DNA from 2 places in the Arenimonas alkanexedens genome. Region 1 is predicted to be linked to the other one. Evidence: predicted binding sites of a transcription regulator. Region 1 holds the regulator's gene; the other holds the start of a gene.
What was found. Region 1 encodes sigma-54, which starts transcription at its own class of promoters, with help from an activator protein. Its sites were predicted from a motif close to TGGCACGNGCNTTGC; they were not measured.
Positions count from the first base shown of each region.

Region 1 (10,299 bases):
CCAGGGCCGGGTTGGGCTCGGTGCGCAGCGTCAAACCACTGTGGTCGGCTTTGTCGGCGCCCAGGTCGAGCGTGCGGATGGTGACCACGCGACCCGCCATGCCCAGCACCAGGTCGCGATAGGCCAGGAACTGTTCGTCTTCGGTCGGCAGTTCGCGGCGCTGCAGGAACAGGAACTCGGTGCGATACAGGCCGATGCCATCGGCGCCCAGGCCGTGCGCCTCGGCGACGTCTTCGCGCGATTCGGCATTGGCATAGAGCCGGATATCCACGCCGTCCTGGGTGCGCGTGGGCTGCCGGCGCAGGCGCGAAAGCTGGGCTTGTTCCTTGCCGATGGCGGCCACGCGTCGGTGGTAGCGCTTGAGGTCGGCCGGGCCAGGCTCGAGCACGATCTCGCCGGTGCCGCCGTCCACCATCAGCGCGTCGCCGTCGTTCGCCAGCGAAAGCAGTTCGCTACCGCCCAGCACCAGCGGCAGGTGCAGGCTGCGGGCCAGGATGGCGCTGTGCGACAGCGGGCTGCCGCTGGCGGTGACCACGGCCACCACGCCCTGCGCCTGCAGCTCGGCCAGTTCCTGCGGCGCGACCGCATCGCAGACCAGGATTTCGCCGGCCAGGCCGACCGCGGCATCGTCGCCGCGCCGCTGCAGTGCGGCGTGGACGCGGCCGATAACGTGGTCGAGATCCTCGCGCCGGCTGCGGAAATAATCGTCGTGCATGCCCTCGAACACCGCGGCCAGCCGGTCGCGCTGCAGCTTCAGGGCGTAGTCGGCGGAATAGCGGCCCGTGCGGATCAGGTCGTCCAGGCCGTGCAGCAGTTCCGGGTCGTCCAGGATCATCGCGTGCAGGTCCAGGAATTCGCCCACCTCTTGGGCCAGCGCGCCGTGCAGTCGCTCGCGCAGGCCGTGCAGCTCGGCGCGAGCGGTGTCCAGAGCCTGGTGCAGGCGATCGATCTCGCCGGCCACCGAATCGGCGCGAATGCGCTGCTCGGTGACCACCAAGGCCTGCGGATGTCGGACGCGAACTCGCCCCAAGGCGATGCCGCGGGCCGCAGGCTGGCCGCGCAGGGCGCGACGCATCAGTCGTCCTCGTCGAACCGGCGCGCGAACAGCGCGACCGCGGCCTCCATCGCCGCCGCCTCGTCGTCGCCGTCAACGCGCAGCACCAGGCTGCTGCCCGGTGCGGCCGCCAGCAGCAGCACGCCCATGATGGATTTGGCGTTCACTTCGCGGCCGCGACCGGTCAGCGAGGCCTGGCAGGCGAAGGCCGACAGCACCTGCACCAGCTTGGCCGCGGCGCGCGCATGCAGGCCCAGGCGGTTGCCGACCTGGAGTTGACGTTCAAGCATCGTTGATCACCACGCCGTTGCGTGCACCGGTGGCGGCCGTGTGCACGAGTTCATCCAGGGCTTGCTCGGGGTAATTGAGCGCGCGCAGCAGCATCGGCAAGGACAGGCCGCTGATGCGTTGGCAGGGCGTTCCGAGCCGCGAAAGTTTTTCAGCCACGCGCGCGGGCGTGGCGCCGTACAGGTCCACCATCAGCAGCACGCCGTCGCCGCCATCGACCTTGCGCAGCGCCGCGCTGGCCGCGGGCAGCACGCCATCGGCCTCGGCATCCCAGGGCACGTCGAAGGCCTCCACGGCCAGCGGCAGCGCGCCCACCATGCGGCGTGCCGCTGCCAGCATGGGGCCGGCAACGCCTTCGTGGCTGATCAGGACGATTCCAACAGACATAAAGAAACCTTAGCAGAGCCAACGCCCCCTGTAGGAGGGCCTTCAGGCCCGAAGCTTTTCGGCGAAAGGCTTCGGGCCTGAAGGCCCTCCTACAGGGGGCGGTAGTGCGGGGGGGGGGTAGGGGGTTATTCGAGTTCGCGGTGGAAGACGACGACGCCTTCGCGGCCCTGCTGGCGGAAATGGGCGGCCAGCGACTCGGCCAGGTAGACCGAGCGGTGGCGGCCGCCGGTGCAGCCGAAGGCCACCGTGAGGTAGCTGCGGGTTTCGGCCTCGAAGCGCGGCACCCAGGTGCCCAGGAAATCGGTGATCTGGGTCCGGAACTCCTGGACCATCGCGTCCTGGTCCAGGTGCTCGCGCACCGCCGCATCCCGGCCCGAGAACGGGCGCAGGCGCGGGTCCCAGTGCGGGTTGGGCAGGACGCGGGCGTCGAACACGAAGTCGGCGTCGGCCGGCAGGCCGCGCTTGTAGGCGAAGGACTCGAACAGCAGCGACAAGCCCTGGTGCGCGCCAACCCCCAGGTCGGTGATCACCTGCCGGCGCATCTGGTGCACGTTCAACTCGGAGGTATCCATCACCAGGTCGGCGATGGCCTTGAGCGGCTGCATGTGCTTTCGCTCGAACTCGATGGCGTCCGCCAGCGGCAGGCCCTCGTGGCTCAGCGGATGCTTGCGGCGCGTGTGCGAATAGCGCTTGAGCAGCACCTCGTCGCGGGTGTCGAAATACACCAGCTTGTGGTCGAAGCCCAGCGCGCCGACTTCCGCCAGCCATTCCGACAGGCGGGTCAGGTCCTGCGTACGGTTGCGCACGTCAATGCCCACCGCCAGCCGGTGCCGGCCGCGGTGGTCGCTGGCGACCGAGCGCACGAAGCGGGGCAGCAGTTCGGCCGGCAGGTTGTCGGTGCAGAAGAAGTCGAGGTCCTCGAGCGTGTTCAAGGCCACCGACTTGCCCGAACCGGACATGCCGCTGACGACGATCAGCAGGGGACGCGCGGATTCGCTCATGGGGCATCCCCGCGCAATAGGAATTCGCTGTGCCGGGCCAGGAAGGCGGCCGCGGGGTCCATGCCCTTGCTGCGCAGCAGGTGCAGGCGCACCGCCGCTTCAGCCAGCACGGCGAGGTTGCGGCCGGCGGCAACCGGCAGTTCCACCACCGGAACGTCGAGGTCGAGCACCTTGCGGCTGCTCGACTCGCCGGTGATGCGCGCCATGGCGTCGGCGGACGGGTCCTGCGCGCGCACCAGGTGCACGATCAGGCGCAGGTACTTGTTCTTCTTGACCGCGGTGTCGCCGAACATCTGGCGGATGTTCATTACGCCCAGACCGCGCACTTCCAGCAGGTCCTGCAGCAGTTCGGGGCAGGTGCCGTCGAGGACGTCCGGGGCGATCTGGGTGAACTCGGCGGCGTCGTCGGCCACCAGGCGGTGGCCGCGGCTGATCAACTCGAGCGCGAGTTCGCTCTTGCCCAGCCCGGAGTCGCCGGTAACCAGCACGCCGATCGAATAGATCTCCATGAACACGCCGTGCATCGTCACCCGCGGCGCCAGCGCGCGCGCCAGGTGGTACTGCAGCAGGTTGAGCAGCTCGTAGCCGCGGCGCGGCGAGGACCACAGCGGCGTGTCGGATTCCTCCGCGGCGTCGCGCAGGTCGGTCGGGCAGTCCTGGTTCTGGGTGATGACCATCGCCAGCGGGCGCGCGTCCATGATCTTCTGCAGCACTTCCCAGCGGTTGCGCGCATCCAGACCGTCCAGCCAGGCCAGTTCGGCCGAGCCGATGATCTGCACCTTGTTGGGATGGATCACGTTCAGATAGCCGGCCAGCGACGGGCGGCGCGAGAGGTGTTCACCGCGCTCGATGACGCGGGAGTCGCCGCGCTGTCCGGCCTGCCAGCGCAGTTCCAGCCGGTCACCCAGCTCGTCGAAGAGTTCGCGGGCGCGCAGCCGGTCGGCCACGTCAGGCCACGACCGGGTCTGCGGCCTGCCACTCCGAGAGCAGCGTGTAGAGCGCGCCTGAATCGGGCGCCTGGCGCAGGCGCTGGCGGAAATCGCCGTCGCCGAACATCTCCGCCAGGTTGGCCAGCAGCATCAGGTGCTGCGTGGCGAAATGCTCGGGCACCACCAGGGCGAACACCAGGTCCACCGGCTGGCCGTCCGGAGCATTGAAGTCCACGGGTTCGGCCAGTCGGAGGAAGGTGCCGGTGGCGTTGGTCAGGCGAGCGCTGCGTCCGTGCGGGATCGCGACGCCGTGGCCCAGGCCGGTGCTGCCGAGTCGTTCACGGCCACAGAGGCCGTCGTAGATGCCGCGTTCGCTCTCCCCGTCGGCGCCGTCGGCCAGCAGGGTCGACAGCTGCTCGAGCAGGCGCTTCTTGCCACTGGTGGCGATGTTGGCCTTGACGCGGGCCGGGGAGAGCAGGTCCAGCAGGTGCATGGCGATGTCAGCCGAAGCTGTCCGAACGTGCGGCAGATTCGCCGCGGTGGTGGTCGGTCATCTTTTCTTTCTGCTTGATCACCAGACGGTCGAGCTTGTCGGCGAGCAGGTCGATGGCGGCGTACATGTCGGGCGCGACGGCCTCGGCGTGCAGGGTCTTGCCCGGCGTCGAAAGCGTGGCTTCGGCCCGTTGTTCAAGCTTGTCCACGGCCAGGGTCACCCGGACCTCGAGGTGGTGGTCGAAATGTCGCGCAACCCGCGCGAGCTTGTCCTGCACATAGTCGTGCAGGGCCGGGGTGACGTCGATCTGGTGGCCGCTTATTTCGATCCGCATGATCACGATCCTCCTGGTTGGTCACGCACATCAAAACATGGCCATCGGCAACGCGCCGTGACCAATGTCAAAGAGAGGTTGGAACTTTCCGCCGCGAGGGCGGTAACGGTCATTCGCCATGGATGAAGGCCTCAGGCCAGGCGCTGCCGTTCGTTGGAGGCAGAGATGTTCATTGCTTCGCGGTATTTTGCCACGGTTCGCCGGGCCACGGGGATGCCTTCGCCCTTGAGGATCTCGGCCAGGCGCTGGTCCGACAGCGGCGCACGCGGGTTCTCGGCCTCTATCAGCTTGCGCAGCATGGCCTGGATGGCCGTGGCCGAGGCGCTGCCGCCGTGCTCGGTGGCGATGCCGGAGCTGAAGAAATGCTTGAACTCGAAGGTGCCGCGCGGCGTGCGCAGGTATTTCCGGGTGGTGGCGCGTGAAATCGTTGATTCGTGCAGGCCCAGCTCCTCGGCCACTTCGCGCAGGGTCAGCGGGCGCATGGCCACGCTGCCGTGGTCCAGGAAGCCGCTTTGCTGGCGGACGATGGCCTTGGCGACCCGGGTAAGGGTGTCGGCGCGGGTTTCCAGGCTCTTGATCAGCCAGCGCGCCTCCTGCAGCTGGCTGCGCAGGTAGCTGTCGTCTTCCCGGCTGGCCTTGCCGATCAGGCGCTCGTAGTGGCGATTGATGCCCAGCCGGGGCTGGCTGCCCGGGGCCAGGCTCACCTTCCAGACGCCGCCCTGCCGGTAGGCGATGGCGTCGGGCGCGATGTATTCGGCTTCACCGGCGCTGATCTGGGCGCCTGGCTTGGGGTCGAGCGAACGCAGCAGGGCCACGGCCTGGTCCATGGCCTCGGTCGGCTGGTGCAGCTGGGCCGCCAGCCGGGCCGCGCCCAGCTTCGCCAGCGCGTCGAGGTGCTTGCCGCAGACTTCCCGCGCCAGAACCACGCCCGGAGTGTCTTCGCTGAGCAGGCGCAGCTGCACGCAAAGGCACTCGGACAGGTTGCGTGCGCCGGCGCCGACCGGGTCGAAGTGCTGGATGATGTGCAGCACGGTCTCGACCTCGACCTCGGAGGCCTTGACCTCCGGCAGCAGGGTTGCCTGGATATCGGCCAGGAGGCTTTCCAGATAGCCGTCGTCGTTGATCGCCTCGATCAGGGCCTGGCCGATCGCGATATCGCGCGGGCCCAGGTGGCTGAGCTGGAGCTGCCAGAGCAGGTGATCGTGCAGGTCCACCGGCGCCGCGGCCGCGAACTCGTCGCTGTCGTCGTCGCCGTGGCCACGACGTTCGCCGCTGCCGCCGGCGCTGGCGTCGAACCAGTCCGCCTGTTCACCGGGATCGAAGTCGCCGCTGTCGGGGCTGTCGCCCGCGTCCTCGCCCGAAGGCGCGTCGGCCGGCTTGTCGCCGTCGGCCGGGGCGTGTGCCGGTTCGGCGTCTTCTTCACGCTCGAGCAGGGGGTTGGATTCGAGGGCCTCGTTGAGCTCGCTCTCGAGCTCCATCGCGGAAAGCTGCAGCAGACGGATCGCCTGGCGCAATTGGGGCGTCAGGGATAGCTGCTGGCCGAGCCGGGTCTGGAGGGTGGGCTTCATGGCGCTCCGCGGAAGGACCGCGCGGCCGGCCTCAGAGGCGGAAGGAATCGCCCAGGTAGACGCGACGCACGTCGGCGTTGGCCAGAACCTCGTCGGGCGAACCCTGCGCGAGCACCCGGCCAGCATTGAGGATATACGCCCGGTCGCAAATGCCCAAGGTTTCCCGAACGTTGTGGTCGGTGATCAGCACCCCGATGCCGCGCTGCTTGAGATGACGGACGATTTTCTGGATCTCGCCGACCGAAATCGGGTCCACGCCGGCGAAGGGTTCGTCGAGCAGCATGAAGCGCGGCGCCGCCGCCAGCGCCCGCGCGATCTCGACCCGCCGACGTTCGCCGCCCGAGAGGCTCGCGCCGGCCTGGCCGGCGACGTGGTTGATCTGCAGCTCTTCGAGCAATGCCGCCAGTTCGCGTTCACGGCCCGCGGCGTCGAGCTCGGGCCGCAGCTCCAGCACGGCGCTGATGTTGTCGGCCACGCTGAGCTTGCGGAACACCGAGGCTTCCTGCGGCAGGTAGCCCAGGCCTCGGCGCGCGCGCTCGTGCATCGGCAGCGCGGTGATGTCCTTGCCGTCGAGCAAAATCTGGCCGCTGTCGGTCGCGACCAGGCCGACGATCATATAAAAGCAGGTGGTCTTGCCGGCGCCGTTGGGGCCGAGCAGTCCGACCACCTCGCCCGGGCGCAGCGCCAGCCCGAAGTCGTGCACCACCTGCCGCGATTTGTAGCTCTTGGCGAGCCCGGCGGCAGTGAGCATCAGTTGGCCGGCGCGGTCTTGGGCAGGATCCGCAGGGAAACGCGCTGCCCGTCGCCGCCGCCTTCGATGCGGCCGGTGTCGAGGTTGTACTTCAGGGTCTCGCCGCGCAGGTTGCCGCGCGGCTGCTCAATGACCACGCCGCCGGTCAGCACCATCACGTCGCTGGACAGGCTGTAGACGACCTGGCGTGCCTGCGCGTCCATGGGTTCGCCCTGGTCGGAAACCTGACGCAGGCGCGCGGGCGAGCCGGTGAGCACGATCCGGTCGATGTCGCCGGCGCGGCGGTGGACCTCGGCGCGGTCGGCATCCACTTCCAGGCTGCCCTGGCGGATCTTGACGTTGCCGGCCAGCGTTGACACCGCGTCGTCGCCGAGCAGCGCATCGGTGCTGTCGGCATCGATGTCCATCGGCTGGCTGCGGTCGGTGGACTTGGCCAGGACCGGGCCGGTGGCGGCCAGGCAGAGGATCAACAGGCTAGTTGCGGCGGGGCGCATAGTGTCCTTTGACGTCGTTCAGCAGCTGGAAACGCTTGGCCGACATGTCTACGTCGAGGCCGGTGCCCACGAGTATAGAGTCGCCATGGGTGATGGTCACTTTCTCGGCGGTATCGGCGCGGTCAATGTCGGGCAGCACCCGCAGCCGTTCGGTGGCGAAACGGGTGCGCAGGCCGGCCGGCGTGACCGGGCTGATCATCTTTACCTGGCGCAGCAGGTGCACCTGGTCGGCGTCGGGGCTTACCCAGGCCGCCTCGGCGCTGGCGTTCCAGCGACCGCCGTCCGCGCCCGGGAAGGAGAATCGGGGTTCGACCAGGCTCAGGCTTTTGCCGCCCACGTCGCGCTGCATGTACGGCCCGCGCACGGTGAAGGATTCGCGGCCTTCCTGGTCCAGCGTGGTCAGCTCGAAATCCTTGAGGATGTAGTCGGAGCGCTGCGCGGCTTCCACCGGCGCCACCTGCCGCTGGTTCCACTGCCACACCGCCACGCTGACGAGGACCACGGCCAGTACCGCCAGCACGCCGTTGAGCCAGGCCCGGCTCATTCGCTGCCGAAGCGCGCGAGCACGGCGGCGCGCAGGCCGCGTGCGTCGAGTATCAGGTCGCAGAGTTCGCGCACCGCGCCTTCGCCGCCGCGGGCGCGCGACTGCCAGTGCACGCGCTCGGCCACCCAGGGGTGGGCATTGGCGGGCGCGGCGGCCAGGCCGGCCAGCGCCAGCGCCGGCAGGTCGGGAAGATCGTCGCCCATGTGCGCGGTTTCGATGGCGCCCACGCCCAGCTGCGCGCAGAGCATGCGCAGGGTGGCGGCCTTGTCCTTCACGCCGGTATGCACGTGCGACAGGCGCAGGTCGCGGGCGCGGGCCAGCACGGCGGCGCTCTCGCGGGCGGTGATCAGGGCCACGGCGATGCCGTGGTCTTCGAGCAGGCGCAGGCCCTGGCCGTCGAGCACGTGGAAGGCTTTGGATTCACTGCCGGCGGCGTCGTAGAACAGGCGGCCGTCGGTGAGCGTGCCGTCCACGTCGAAGCAGGCCAGGCGGATGCCGGCGGCGCGGGCGTGGAGGTCGGCGGGGGTCAGGATCATCGCCGGATCAGACCACGCGGGCGCGCAACAGGTCATGAATGTTCAGGGCGCCCACGACCCGCCGCTGCTCATCCACCACCACCAGCGAGCTGATCTTGAACTCTTCCATCAGGCGGGCGGCTTCGACCGCCAGCGCGTCGGCGCCGATGGTCTTGGGCGTGCGGCCCATCAGCTTCGACACCGGGGTGGCGTGCAGGTCGGTGTGTTCGTCGTCCAGCGCGCGGCGCAGGTCGCCGTCGGTGAACACGCCCTGCAGCACGCCGCCGGCATCCACCACGGCGGTCATGCCCAGGCGCTTGCGGGTCATCTCGAGCAGGGCGGCGGTGGTGCTGGCGTCGGCGGGCACGCTGGGCACGGCGGCGCCGGTGTGCATGATGTCGCGGATGTGCAGCAGCAGCTTGCGGCCCAGGCTGCCGGCCGGGTGCGAGCGGGCGAAGTCTTCGGCGGTGAAGCCGCGGGCCTCGAGCAGGGCCACCGCGAGGGCGTCGCCCATCACCAGCGCGGCGGTGGTGCTGGAGGTCGGCGCCAGGCCCAGGGGGCAGGCTTCAAGCGGCACGCTGACGTCCAGGTGCACGTCGGCCAGGCCGCCCATACTCGATGCCGGGCGGCCGGTCATGGCCACCATCAGGTTGCCCTGGCGCTTGAGCGCCGGGACGATGGCCAGGATTTCGTCGGATTCGCCGGAGTTCGACAGCGCCAGCACCAGGTCGGCGTCGGTCACCATGCCCAGGTCGCCGTGGCTGGCCTCGCCCGGGTGCATGAAGAAGGCCGGGGTGCCGGTGGACGCCAGGGTGGCGGCGATCTTCTTGGCGATATGGCCCGACTTGCCCATCCCGGTGCAGACCACCCGCCCGCGGCAGGCCAGCATCAGGCGGCAGGCGGCGGCGAACTCGGTGCCGATGCGGGCGCGCATCGCGGTCAGGGCCTGGGCCTCGACGTCGATGACGGTGCGGCCGCTGGCGACCAGCGCGTCGTCGGGGACCTTCGGTGCCTGGGCGAGATCGTTCATGCGGGGGAGGTTGGGGGTATGATGCGGGGCCTCATTGTAAGGCCTGCGCGCCAGCCGCGCCCCCGTCCGCTATGACTCCCGACATCATCCAGAACCTGATCGAAACCGGCCTTCCCGGCGCCAGCGCCCGCGTCACGGGCGACGACGGCGTGCATTTCGAGGCCACCGTGGTCTGCGAGGCCTTCCGCGGCAAGATGCCGCTGGCCCGCCACCGCATGGTTTATGCCACGCTCGGTGAACGCATGGGCGGCGAGATCCACGCCCTGGCGCTGCGCACGCTGACTCCGGACGAAGCCGACCGCTCCGCGTAGGAGGGCCTTCAGGCCCGATCCTCGGAGCATTCGGGCCTGAAGGCCCTCCTACAAAAAGACAAGAAGAATATGGCGAAGATTGTGATTACCGGCGGCGAGCCGCTCAACGGCGACGTCCAGATTTCCGGCGCCAAGAACGCGGTGCTGCCGATCCTGGCCGCCACCTTGCTCGCCGACGGTCCGATCTCGATCGGTAACGTGCCGCACCTGCACGACGTCACCACCACCATGGAGCTGCTGGGCGCGATGGGCGTGCAGCTGATGGTGGACGAGAAGCTGACGATCACTGCCGACCCGCGCTTCATCACTTCCACCGTGGCGCCCTACGAGCTGGTCAAGACCATGCGCGCCTCGATCCTGGTGCTGGGCCCGCTGCTGGCCCGCTTCGGCCATGCCGAAGTGTCGCTGCCCGGCGGCTGCGCGATTGGCTCGCGTCCGGTCGAGCAGCACATTCGCGGCCTGCAGGCGCTGGGCGCCGAGGTCACGGTCGAGAACGGATTCATCAAGGCCCGCGCCGAGCGCCTGCGTGGTGGCCGCTACGTGTTCGACATGATCACCGTCACCGGCACCGAGAACGTGCTGATGGCCGCGGCCCTGGCC
Region 1 is NZ_BAAGUO010000002.1:389,684-399,982, reverse strand. It holds gene ptsP (phosphoenolpyruvate--protein phosphotransferase) at 1-1,075, opposite strand, end outside; gene ACYVGY_RS06450 (HPr family phosphocarrier protein) at 1,075-1,344, opposite strand; gene ACYVGY_RS06445 (PTS sugar transporter subunit IIA) at 1,337-1,729, opposite strand; gene rapZ (RNase adapter RapZ) at 1,855-2,730, opposite strand; gene hprK (HPr(Ser) kinase/phosphatase) at 2,727-3,677, opposite strand; gene ACYVGY_RS06430 (PTS sugar transporter subunit IIA) at 3,679-4,152, opposite strand; gene hpf (ribosome hibernation-promoting factor, HPF/YfiA family) at 4,160-4,486, opposite strand; gene ACYVGY_RS06420 (RNA polymerase factor sigma-54) at 4,618-6,054, opposite strand; gene lptB (LPS export ABC transporter ATP-binding protein) at 6,086-6,805, opposite strand; gene lptA (lipopolysaccharide transport periplasmic protein LptA) at 6,805-7,275, opposite strand; gene lptC (LPS export ABC transporter periplasmic protein LptC) at 7,280-7,843, opposite strand; gene ACYVGY_RS06400 (KdsC family phosphatase) at 7,840-8,379, opposite strand; gene ACYVGY_RS06395 (KpsF/GutQ family sugar-phosphate isomerase) at 8,387-9,388, opposite strand; gene ACYVGY_RS06390 (BolA family protein) at 9,460-9,699, shown strand; gene murA (UDP-N-acetylglucosamine 1-carboxyvinyltransferase) at 9,769-10,299, shown strand, end outside.

Region 2 (10,299 bases), on a different contig from region 1:
TGCGCCGCTTCAGCCAGATGCTGGGCAGCACCGCGCGCGCGCCGGAAGCCATCGCCCGGGTCGAGGCGGCCCTTGCCAAGGCGCCGAACGAAGTCGAGCTGTGGTTGCTGCGCCTGCAGTTGGCGGCGGCCGCGGTCCAGCCGCCGCCCGAGGTGCTCGACCTGCTTAACCGCTGGCTGGTCGCACAGCCCGGCCACCCGGCCTGCCTGGACATGTTCGCCGAGTACCACCGCAACCGCGGTGACCTGGCCGAAGCCTCGGCCTGGGCCGACCGCGCCCTGGCCATCGAGCCGCGCCTGCTGCGCAGCGGCATGGTGAAGCTGGAGGTCGAGCAGGCCGAAGACCTCGAGCAAGCCCTGACCCGCGCCGGCCGCATGCTGGCCGAGGCGGGCGACCCCGAGCACCGGCGCATCCTCTTGGCTTGGGCGGGCTTGGCGCTGGACGGCGCCGGCCGCTATCCGGAGGCCGCGGCCCGCTGGAAAGAAATGCTGCACCAGCTGCCGGACAAGTCGCGCATGGTGCCGCCACCGTCGGTGGCGCCGGCCGAACAGGTGCCCGAAGGCGAAATCAGCGGCACCCTGGTCTGGGCGCCGGTCGGCGTGCGCGCCGAATTCGTGCTGGTCACGGCCAAGCAGGCGCTGGGCGCCCGCCTGGGCCTGGAGCGGGCCAACATCGTCTCGGCCGGCGACGGCTTTGGCCTGATGCGTTTCCCGCCGGGCCACGCGCGTGCCGGCAGTGCCGCCAGCTGGACCGCGGCCTTCGCGTCCGCCGGACTGGATCCGGCCACGGCGGTGGACTGGCTGCCGCATCTCGATCCCTACACCCTGGCGGCGCTGCGCGGCGCCACGGTGTTGGCCCTGATAGCGGATCCGCGTCAGGCGCTGATGAACTGGTTTGTGTACGGCAGCCTGCAAAACTACGTGCCGGCGCCCGACCCCCAGGCCTCGGCCGACTGGCTGGCGCGCTGCTTCGAGGCCTTGGCCGACCATCGCGATGCGAATCCGGACCGCGTGCGTATTGCCCGCCTCGACGGCGACGCCGGCGAAGCCAGCGCGATCATCGAGCAGGCGTTGGGACTGGAGAATCCGCTGCCGGGCGTGCGCGGCAAGGGCCCCGAGCTTCCGGATGGCCACTGGCGCCACTACCGCACCGAGTTCGCCGAGGCCTTGGCCCGGCTGACGCCGGTCGCGGTGCGCCTGGGCTATCCGGCGGACTAACTGCCTGCCGGCAGGCCCAGCAGCAGGGCCACGCCCAAGCCGATGCGATACCAGGCGAAGGGCGTGAAGCGGTGCGTGGCGATATAGCCCAGCAGCCAGCGCACCGAGGCAAAGCCGGTCACGGTCGCCGCCACGAAGGCGACGCCGAGACTGGTCCAGTCTTCGTCGCCGATGCCGCCCTCCAGCGCGGTTTCCAGCAGCGCGTAGCCGCTGGCAGCGAACATGGTCGGAATGCCGACCAGGAACACGAACTCAGCGGCGGCCGGCTTGCGGTTCATGCCTAGCAGCAAGGCCATGAAAATCGCCGCCGCCGAACGCGAGGTGCCGGGGAACACGCCGGCCACCACCTGGGCCAGGCCCACGGCCACGACTACCTTCCAAGTGAGGGCATCCGAAGGCGGTTTGCCTTCCGCGATGCGTTCGGCCACCAGCATCCACACGCCACCGATCACCAACGCCCAGGCGATCGGGCTCACGGCATCGGGCAGCTCCCAACCGAGCAGGCGCACCGGCAGGCCCACCGCGGCGGTGACGGCGAAGGCCACGGCGATCTTCAGCGCGTAGAGGCGATGTTCGGCCTGGCCCAGACCGGTGGCCAACTGCCAAAGCCGCTGCCGGTAGACCAGGGTAATGGCCAGGATCGCGCCGGCCTGGATGCTGATGTTGAACAGGTCCGAGCGCGCACCCAGCCAATGCTGGGCAATCAGCAGGTGGCCGGTGCTCGAGATCGGCAGGAACTCGGTGAGTCCCTCAATGATGCCCAGCAGAAGGGCGGACAGCAGCTCGTTCACGGGTGCGGGTTTCGATGGCCAAAGGCGGGAGCATACGCGAGCCAGGCGCTCGAGCTGCCGCACCATACGGGTGCATTTATGGTCATCAAATGCACCATTGAAGGGATTTTTGGTGTGGATTAAATAATAATATCTAATAAAAACGGATGCTTGCGCCGAGTCTTGGCTTGGCACGCGCCTTGCAACCCACCCACTACCCCTTTCCCTGCCGGAGTCGCGCACATGTCGCTTGCCCATATCGAAAAGCTGATCAAGGACCACGAGATCGAATTCATTGATCTGCGTTTTGCCGACCCGCGCGGCGTGCATCACCACGTCACCTTCCCGGCGTCTATTGTCGAGCCGGCCCTGTTCGAGGACGGCAAGATGTTCGACGGCTCGTCCATCGCCGGCTGGCGCGGTATCAATGAGTCCGACATGGTCCTGCTGCCGGATCCGGACACCGCGGTGCTCGACCCCTTCACCGCCGACCCGACCCTGATCCTGGTTTGCGACGTGCTCGACCCCGCCACCATGCAGGGCTATTCGCGCTGCCCGCGCGGCGTCGCCAAGCGCGCCGAGGCCTACCTCAAGGCGTCCGGTATCGCCGACCAGGCCTTCTTCGGCCCGGAGCCCGAGTTCTTCATCTTCGACTCCGTGCGCTTCGCCAACGACATGGGCCACACCTTCTTCGAGATCGATTCCGAGGAAGCGGCCTGGAACAGCAAGAAGAAGTACGAGGGCGGCAACAGCGGCTACCGTCCGGGCGTGAAGGGCGGCTACTTCCCGGTGGCGCCGACCGACCAGCTGCACGATATCCGCGCCGAGATGTGCAAGCTACTGATGGCCGCCGGCCAGGAAGTGGAGGTGCACCATCACGAGGTCGCCAACGCCGGCCAGTGCGAGATCGGCACCAAGTTCAATTCGCTGGTGAAGAAGGCCGACGAGCTGATGATGATGAAGTACATCATCAAGAACGTCGCCCACCGCAACGGCAAGACCGCCACCTTCATGCCCAAGCCGCTGGTCGGCGACAACGGCAGCGGCATGCACGTGCACCAGTCCTTGGCCAAAGGCGGGGTGAATCTGTTCTCGGGCGACGGCTACGGTGGCCTCAGCCAGATGGCGCTGTGGTACATCGGCGGCATCTTCAAGCATGCGCGTGCGATCAACGCCTTCGCCAACTCCACCACCAACAGCTACAAGCGCCTGGTGCCGGGCTTCGAAGCGCCGGTGATGCTGGCCTACTCCGCCTCCAACCGTTCGGCCAGCTGCCGTATTCCCTACGTGTCCAACCCGAAGGCGCGCCGCATCGAGATGCGCTTCCCCGACCCGATGAACTCGGGCTACCTGATCTTCACCGCGCTGATGATGGCCGGCCTGGACGGCATCAAGAACAAGATTGATCCGGGCGCGCCGAGCAACAAGGACCTCTACGACCTGCCGCCGGAAGAAGAAAAGAACATCCCGACCGTCTGCCATTCGCTCGACCAGGCGCTGGACGCGCTGGACGCGGACCGCGAGTTCCTCAAGGCCGGCGGCGTGATGAGCGACGACTTCATTGATGGCTACATCGCGCTGAAGATGCAGGAAGTGACCAAGTTCCGCGCGGCGACGCATCCGCTCGAGTACCAGATGTACTACGGCCTCTGAGCGGTCGGTTTTTCGTGACTAAGAGGCGGCCCGGTGAAAACCGGACCGCTTTCTTTTTAGGCGGATCGAAATCCCCCTGCCTGTCGTTTTCGCGAAACTGCGGCTAGGATTCGACGACAACCCAGGGGTGCGCGATGAAGTGGATCAGGCAATCGTTTCTTGGCTTGCTGGTGCTCGCGGGGGTGGCCGTGCTGCTGGCGGCCACGCTGCGCTGGTTTGCCGTCAGCGATGAAGCGCGGGCCGACGTAGCGCTGCTGTCGGTATCGCTGCCGCCGGTGGCGGGCAGCAATGGCTTCGCCGCCCTGGCATTGATTGACCACGTCGTGCCCGAGAGCCGGCTCGATGCCGCGCTCGCTGGCGAGGTCGAGCGGTTCGCCGCCTTCGAACGACGCCGCGACCGCGATCTTCTGAACTCATCCGGTTCGCCGGACGAGGCCGGCGTTGGCCTGAACTATGCGCTGCTCGAGGACAGTCCTTACCCACCGCGCGACCCCGTGGACCTGGCCTTGGCTTCCTGTAAATGGGACCCCGCGGGCTGCCTGGCCTTCGTGCGCGAGAACACCGACGAGGTGCGTGCACTGCTGGCGCGAGAGGAGCATCGCACGCGCCTGGCCGCGCAGGCGCTGGCCAGCGAGCATCTGCGCAGTCCCTTCCCGCCCAGCCCGTCGGCTCCAATGCCGGCCTACCAGACGCTTCGGCTGCCGCTGACGGCGGCCGCCCTCGACGCCGTGGAAGGCCGCACGTCGGAAGCCCTGGCGCGCGCCTGCGGCATCCTCGCCGGTGCCCGTCGCCACGGCGCCGGCAGCACCGATCTTGTCGGCAAAATGGTCATGGGCAATCTGGCCAATGGCGCCGCCGGCCTGCTGCTCGAAGTGCGCCGCGCCTCACCGGAGACGCCGCTGCCGGCGGATTGCGCCCCCGCGCTGGCGTCGGTGCGCGGCGAGGACTACCTGATATGCGAAGCGCTGCGCGGCGAATTCCGCATGGTGTCGCGCTTCACCCATGAGCTTGACGATGCCTTGGCGGGAAAGTGGTACCCGCGCGATCTGTTCATGCGCCTGGTCGCTTTCGACGCCGATGTACAGGACGCATGGATCGCGGGGCGCTATGCCGAGTCCTGCCGGGACGACTACCGTGAGCAGGTACTGGCGGGCCACGTTCCGGTGTCGCGCCACCAGATAGTCGAAATGTCGGATCCGACCTGCTGGGGTGCCGTCATAAGCTGCATCCTCAGCGGCCTGAGCGGCGTTGACTACCGCCAGTACCAGGCGCGGATGCTCGACCACGCGGCCAAGCTGCGGCTGCAGCTGGCGGCGCTGGCCGTGGCCGAGGGCCGGATGACGCGGGAAGCGGCCGCGGTTGCCGGTGCGTCGCCCGGCTACGCGGTGCAGGCCGGCGCGGCGGGCGACGCGCTAAGCATCGTGCTCACAGCGCCGCCGAAGAAGCAGGAACCCGAGTTCAGCGTCTCGCTCTGAGTCCATGTGGCAGCGCGGGTGTTTTGCCGAAGCGCCGGCACAGCGGCGTCGTCAGTTCGTCAGCCCGGCCTGGGCGCAATAGGCGAGCAAACGCGCCCGGTCCGCCTGTTTCTGCTCGGCGCTGGCGAAGCTGGCCTCCAGGCTGTTGGCTGCCAGCGTGACCGCGTCGCTGGCCTCGAGCCCGAGGGCTTCGAAGGTTTCCAGGTAGTTCTGGTGCAGGTAGCCGCCGAAATAGGCCGGGTCGTCTGAGTTGATCGTGACCAGCAGGCCGGCGGCCATCAGCTCGCGCAGGTTGTGCTGGTCCAGGGTGTCGAACACCCGCAGTTTCAGATTCGACAGCGGGCAGACCGTCAGCGGAACGCGTTCCTCGGCCAGGCGTTTCATCAGCGCGGCGTCGTGGACCGCCTGCACGCCGTGGTCGATGCGCTCGGCCTTCAGGTCGTCGAGCGCGCTCCAGATGTAGGCCGGCGGACCTTCCTCGCCCGCGTGTGCCACGGCGCGCAATCCCAGGGACCGGGCGGCGGCGAACACGCGCGCGAATTTCTCGGGCGGGTGGCCCAGTTCGCTGGAGTCCAGGCCCACGCCGATGAACTTGTCGCGATGCGGCCGGGCCTGGTCGAGGGTGTCGAAGGCTTCGGTTTCGCTGAGGTGGCGCAGGAAACAAAGGATCAGCCGCGCACGGATGCCCAGCTCCGCCTCGGCGCGCTGGCAGGCGCGATGCAGGCCGTTGATCACCGTCGCGAAGGGCACGCCGCGCGCGGTGTGGGTCTGCGGGTCGAAGAACAGTTCGGCATGCACGATGCCGTCCGCCTGCGCACGCAGGAAGTACGCCCAGGCCATGTCGAAGAAATCCGCCTCTTCAAGCAGCACGCTGGCGCCGGCGTAATAGATGTCGAGGAAACTCTGCAGGTCGGTGAACGCATAGGCCGCGCGCAGCGCTTCAACGCTTTCGTAGGGCAGGCAGACGCCGTTTCGGGCGGCCAGCGCGAAGATCAGCTCGGGCTCCAGCGAGCCTTCGATATGGATATGCAGCTCAGCCTTGGGCAGGCCGCGCAGGAAGTCGGCCAAGGGCAGGTTCGGAGTAGAGGGCATCGCGATCGCTTCAAGCGGACAGGGCCCGAGTGTGCCCGAAAGCCAAAATGGGGTCCCTCAGCGTCGCTTGCCGGCCCGCTCGCCACTGTGCATACTGTGCATATTGTAGAAGCACAGTGATGCCCGTGAACCCCGAACTCTTCCTCTCGGCCAGCGACCCCCGGCCGATGTACCAGCAGATCATCGACCAGGTCACCGCCAAGGTGATGGCTGGCGACTGGGCGGCCGGGCAAGCCTTGCCCTCCATCCGCGAGCTGGCCGCGGCCAGCCGGGTCAGCGTCATCACGGTCCGGCGCGCCTACGAGGATCTGGAGCGCGCCGGGGTGATCGCCACCCGCCAGGGCAAGGGGTCGGTGGTGGCCGAGCGCAGCGACCTGCCCACCGTGCTGATGCACGAGGAACTGCAGCGCCAGCTCGAGGCCCTGCTGGCCTGCGCCGCGCGGCTGGGCCTGCCGCGCGATGAACTGCACCGCCTGATCGACCAGGCCGCCGAACCCGATGCGGCGCCTGCCGCCACCCCGCAAGGAAAAACGCCATGACCCTCGCCTTCTCCCTGTCCGGGATCGGCAAGCGCTACCCGCACTTCGCGCTCCAGGACATCTCGCTCGAACTTCCCGAAGGCCAGATCATGGGCCTGGTCGGCGTGAACGGCGCCGGCAAGTCCACCTTGTTGCGCCTGCTTACCGGCCTGGCCGCGCCCGACGCCGGCAGCGTCACCGTGCTCGGCCACCGCCTGCCGGAAGCGCAGGTCGCGGCCAAGCGCGACATCGGCTTCGCCGCCGAGGACATGCGCCTGTATCGCGGCCAGAGCCTGCGCTGGCACATGGACCTGATGCGCGGCATCTATCCCGGCTGGTCCGAGGATTACGCCGCCGACCTGGTCAAGCGCTTCGAGCTGCGGCCCGAGCAGGCAGTAGGCGGCTATTCGCACGGCCAGCGGGTCAAGGCCCTGCTGCTGCTGTGCCTGGCGCGCCGCCCGCGCCTGCTTCTGCTCGATGAACCCACCACCGGCCTGGACCCGGTCGCGCGCCTCGAGGTTCTCGAAGCGCTGGCCGACGTGCTTCGCGACGAACAGCGCAGCGTGTTGTTCTCGTCGCACAACACCCACGACGTCGAGCAGCTGGCCGACACCATCACCTTCCTGCACCAGGGTCGGCTGGTGGCGTCGGCCGACAAGCACGTCTTCATGGACAGCTGGCGTCGCGTGGTCTGCCAGGGCGCGCTGCCGCCCGGCATCGAGGCCTGGCCGGAGATCGCCAGCGCCCGCGCCAACGGCAGCCTGGTCGAAATCAAGGCACGCAACTGGCATGCCGACCTGCCCGCACGCCTGGCGGCGCAGGGGCTGCAGGTACAACGCCACGACCCGATGGCGCTGGAAGACATCTTCGTAACCGCCGTACGCACCGGAGGCGTGGCATGACCCTCAATATCCCCGTGATCCGCCTGCTGGTCGCCAAGGACTGGCAGCTGTTCCAGAAGCAGCTGGCGATCTACGTACTGGCCGGCATCGTCGCGCTGTGCTTCCTGGGGCTGGCCAAGCCCTGGGCGTTTTACGTCGGCTCGCTGATGTTGATCATCGTGATGGTGTCGGTGGCGTGCTTCTCGATTTCGACCTCGCTGATTGTCGAAAGAAAAGAGCAGACGCTCGCGTTCGTGATGAGCCTGCCGGTGTCGCCGCTGGACTTCACGGTAGCCAAGCTGGTCGGCAACCTGATCACCTTCCTGGTGCCGTTCGGCGTGATCCTGGCCGGCACGCTGGCGGTGGTGTTGTTCACGCCGCTGCCCGACGGGCTGTTCGTGTACTCGCTGCTGATCTTCGGATACGTGCTGTTCGCATTCTCGGTGTCGCTGGCGGTGGCGATGTCGGTCGAGTCCGAGGGCTGGGCGACGTTCGCGATGATCGGCTCGATGGTGCTGATCAACCCGTACATCATGGCGCTGTCGCAGGTGCCGGAGATCAAGGACCGCATCAGCGTCGATGCGCTGGTGTGGACGACCCCGGCGCTCGCGATCCTGACGACGCTGGTCGTGCTGGCGATCGCGGTGGTCACCGCCACCGCCTGGCACCACGCCCGCAAGCCGGCGTTCTACTGAGCCCATGGCCGTGCCCGTCGCGCCGGAGCGGCTGCACTACATGGACCACCTGCGCGCGCTGGCGATGCTGGCCGGCGTGTTCTTCCACGCCGCGCTGGCATACAGCCCGCTGATGCACGGATTCTTCCCGACCGCCGACCGGCAGAACAGCCTCGGCGTGGATGTTGTTGTCTGGGGTCTGCACCTGGTGCGGATGCCGCTGTTCTTCCTGGTGGCGGGCTTCTTCGCGGCCTGGGTGATTGAACGCCGCGGCGGCGTGGCGCTGGCGAGCCAGCGTCTGCGGCGCATTTTGGTGCCCTTCGTGCTGGCATTGCCGCTGATGGGGTGGGCGATGTCTGCCAGCACCGGCTGGGCGCTGGCGAACGTTGAGCACCCGTCCCCGTTCCTGGCGATGGTGCGCGAGTGGCTGCAGCAGCCGGAGCCGCCGCGGCTCCCGCCCGGCACCGGCCACCTGTGGTTCCTCTACTACCTGCTGCTGTTCGGGGTGCTGCACTGGGGCCTGCGGACGCTGGCATTGGGGCGGGTCGGCGCCTGGCTGCTTGCGCGGCATCCGGCCTGGGCGCTGCTCGGGTTGCCGGTGGTTCTGATTCCCGCGCTGGCTTCGGTGAGTGCGCCGCACCCCGCCCCCGAAGGACTGGTACCCCAGTTCTGGGCCATCGCTTTCTACGGCGCGTTCTTCGCGCTGGGCACGGCGGTGCATGCCCGGCCGGATTGGCTGGTTCGCGCCCGCGGGCTGTGGCCGTGGCTGGCGCTCGCCAGCGCCGTGCTTTACGCGGAGTTCCTGCGGCAGCTTGCAGTCGGGCCGCAGCCCGAGGCGTCCTGGGGCGTCGCCGCCCTGGAGGCTTGCCTGAGCGTGTGGCTCACGGTGCTTAGCCTGCTGCTGGGTCAGCGCCTGCTGGATCGCTCCAGCGCCGTGATGCGCTACCTCGCGCAATCGGCCTACTGGACCTACCTGCTGCATCTGCCGCTGCTTTTCGCGCTGCAGTACGCGCTGATGGACCAGGCGTGGCATTGGAGCCTCAAGTTCGCCCTGGCTTGCGGCGCCACCCTGGCGGGCTGCCTGCTGAGCTACCAGCTGCTGGTGCGACACACCCCGCTCCGGCGCTTCGTGGGTTGAGCGCGGGTCCGACGGCCTTGCACTAGACTTCGCGGATGCCGGTCCCGACTCCGCCCCCTTCGCCCGAAACGCTCGCCACCCCGCTGGCGTGGCTCGACGCCGACGGCCGCTTGCTCGGCTGCAATCCGGCCTTCGCCAGCTGGCTCGGCGTCAGTGCGCGCCGGCTGGTGGGCATGGGCCTGGGCGAGCTGGATGCGGAAGGCGATCGCATCATTGGACTGATACCGCGCTTGCTGCCCAGCGGCGAACCGCTGAGGATTCGACGCGCCCGCGTGCGTTTCCCAAGCAATTCCGACCGCTTCGCCGACGTCTGGCTGGCGCGTACCGAAGACGGCGGCCTGCGGCTCGAAGCCCACCCGGCCGACGAGTTCCCCGGCGAAGATCCCGCCACCGCTTTGCCCGCCGCACTGTCGGCGGCGCTCAAGGGCCTGGCGCACGAAATCCGCAATCCCCTGGCCGGCATGAAGGGCGCGGCGCAGCTCCTGGGCCGTCGCGTCGAAAGCGACGACGCGCGCGAGCTGGTGGAGCTGATAGGTAGCGAAGTCGACCGCCTCGCGGCCTTGGTTGATCGCCTGCTGAACCCGGCGCCGCCGCGCGATTTCGAACCCACCAACATCCATGCGGTGCTCGAGCGTGTGCGCTCGCTCGCCGAGAACGAGGCCGGCTGGTCGATCAAGCTGGTGCGCGACTTCGACCCGTCACTGCCGGAATTCCCCGGCGACGCCGACCGCCTGTCGCAGGCGCTCTGGAACCTGGTGCGCAACGCGCTCGAGTCCGGCGCCTCGCAGGTGTGGCTGCGCACACGCGCCGAACACCATGTGCTGATCGGCGACACCGCGCACCGCCTGGCCGTGCGGGTCGAGGTCGCCGACGATGGTCGC
Region 2 is NZ_BAAGUO010000003.1:128,689-138,987, reverse strand. It holds gene ACYVGY_RS08660 (tetratricopeptide repeat protein) at 1-1,217, shown strand, start outside; gene ACYVGY_RS08655 (undecaprenyl-diphosphate phosphatase) at 1,214-2,008, opposite strand; gene glnA (type I glutamate--ammonia ligase) at 2,231-3,640, shown strand; gene ACYVGY_RS08645 (hypothetical protein) at 3,775-5,115, shown strand; gene ACYVGY_RS08640 (adenosine deaminase) at 5,167-6,207, opposite strand; gene ACYVGY_RS08635 (GntR family transcriptional regulator) at 6,327-6,746, shown strand; gene ACYVGY_RS08630 (ABC transporter ATP-binding protein) at 6,743-7,627, shown strand; gene ACYVGY_RS08625 (hypothetical protein) at 7,624-8,301, shown strand; gene ACYVGY_RS08620 (acyltransferase family protein) at 8,306-9,418, shown strand; gene ACYVGY_RS08615 (two-component system sensor histidine kinase NtrB) at 9,454-10,299, shown strand, end outside.
Region 2: glnA (type I glutamate--ammonia ligase) is a predicted target of sigma-54. The motif match lies at 2,177-2,191, and genes of this name have one in related genera.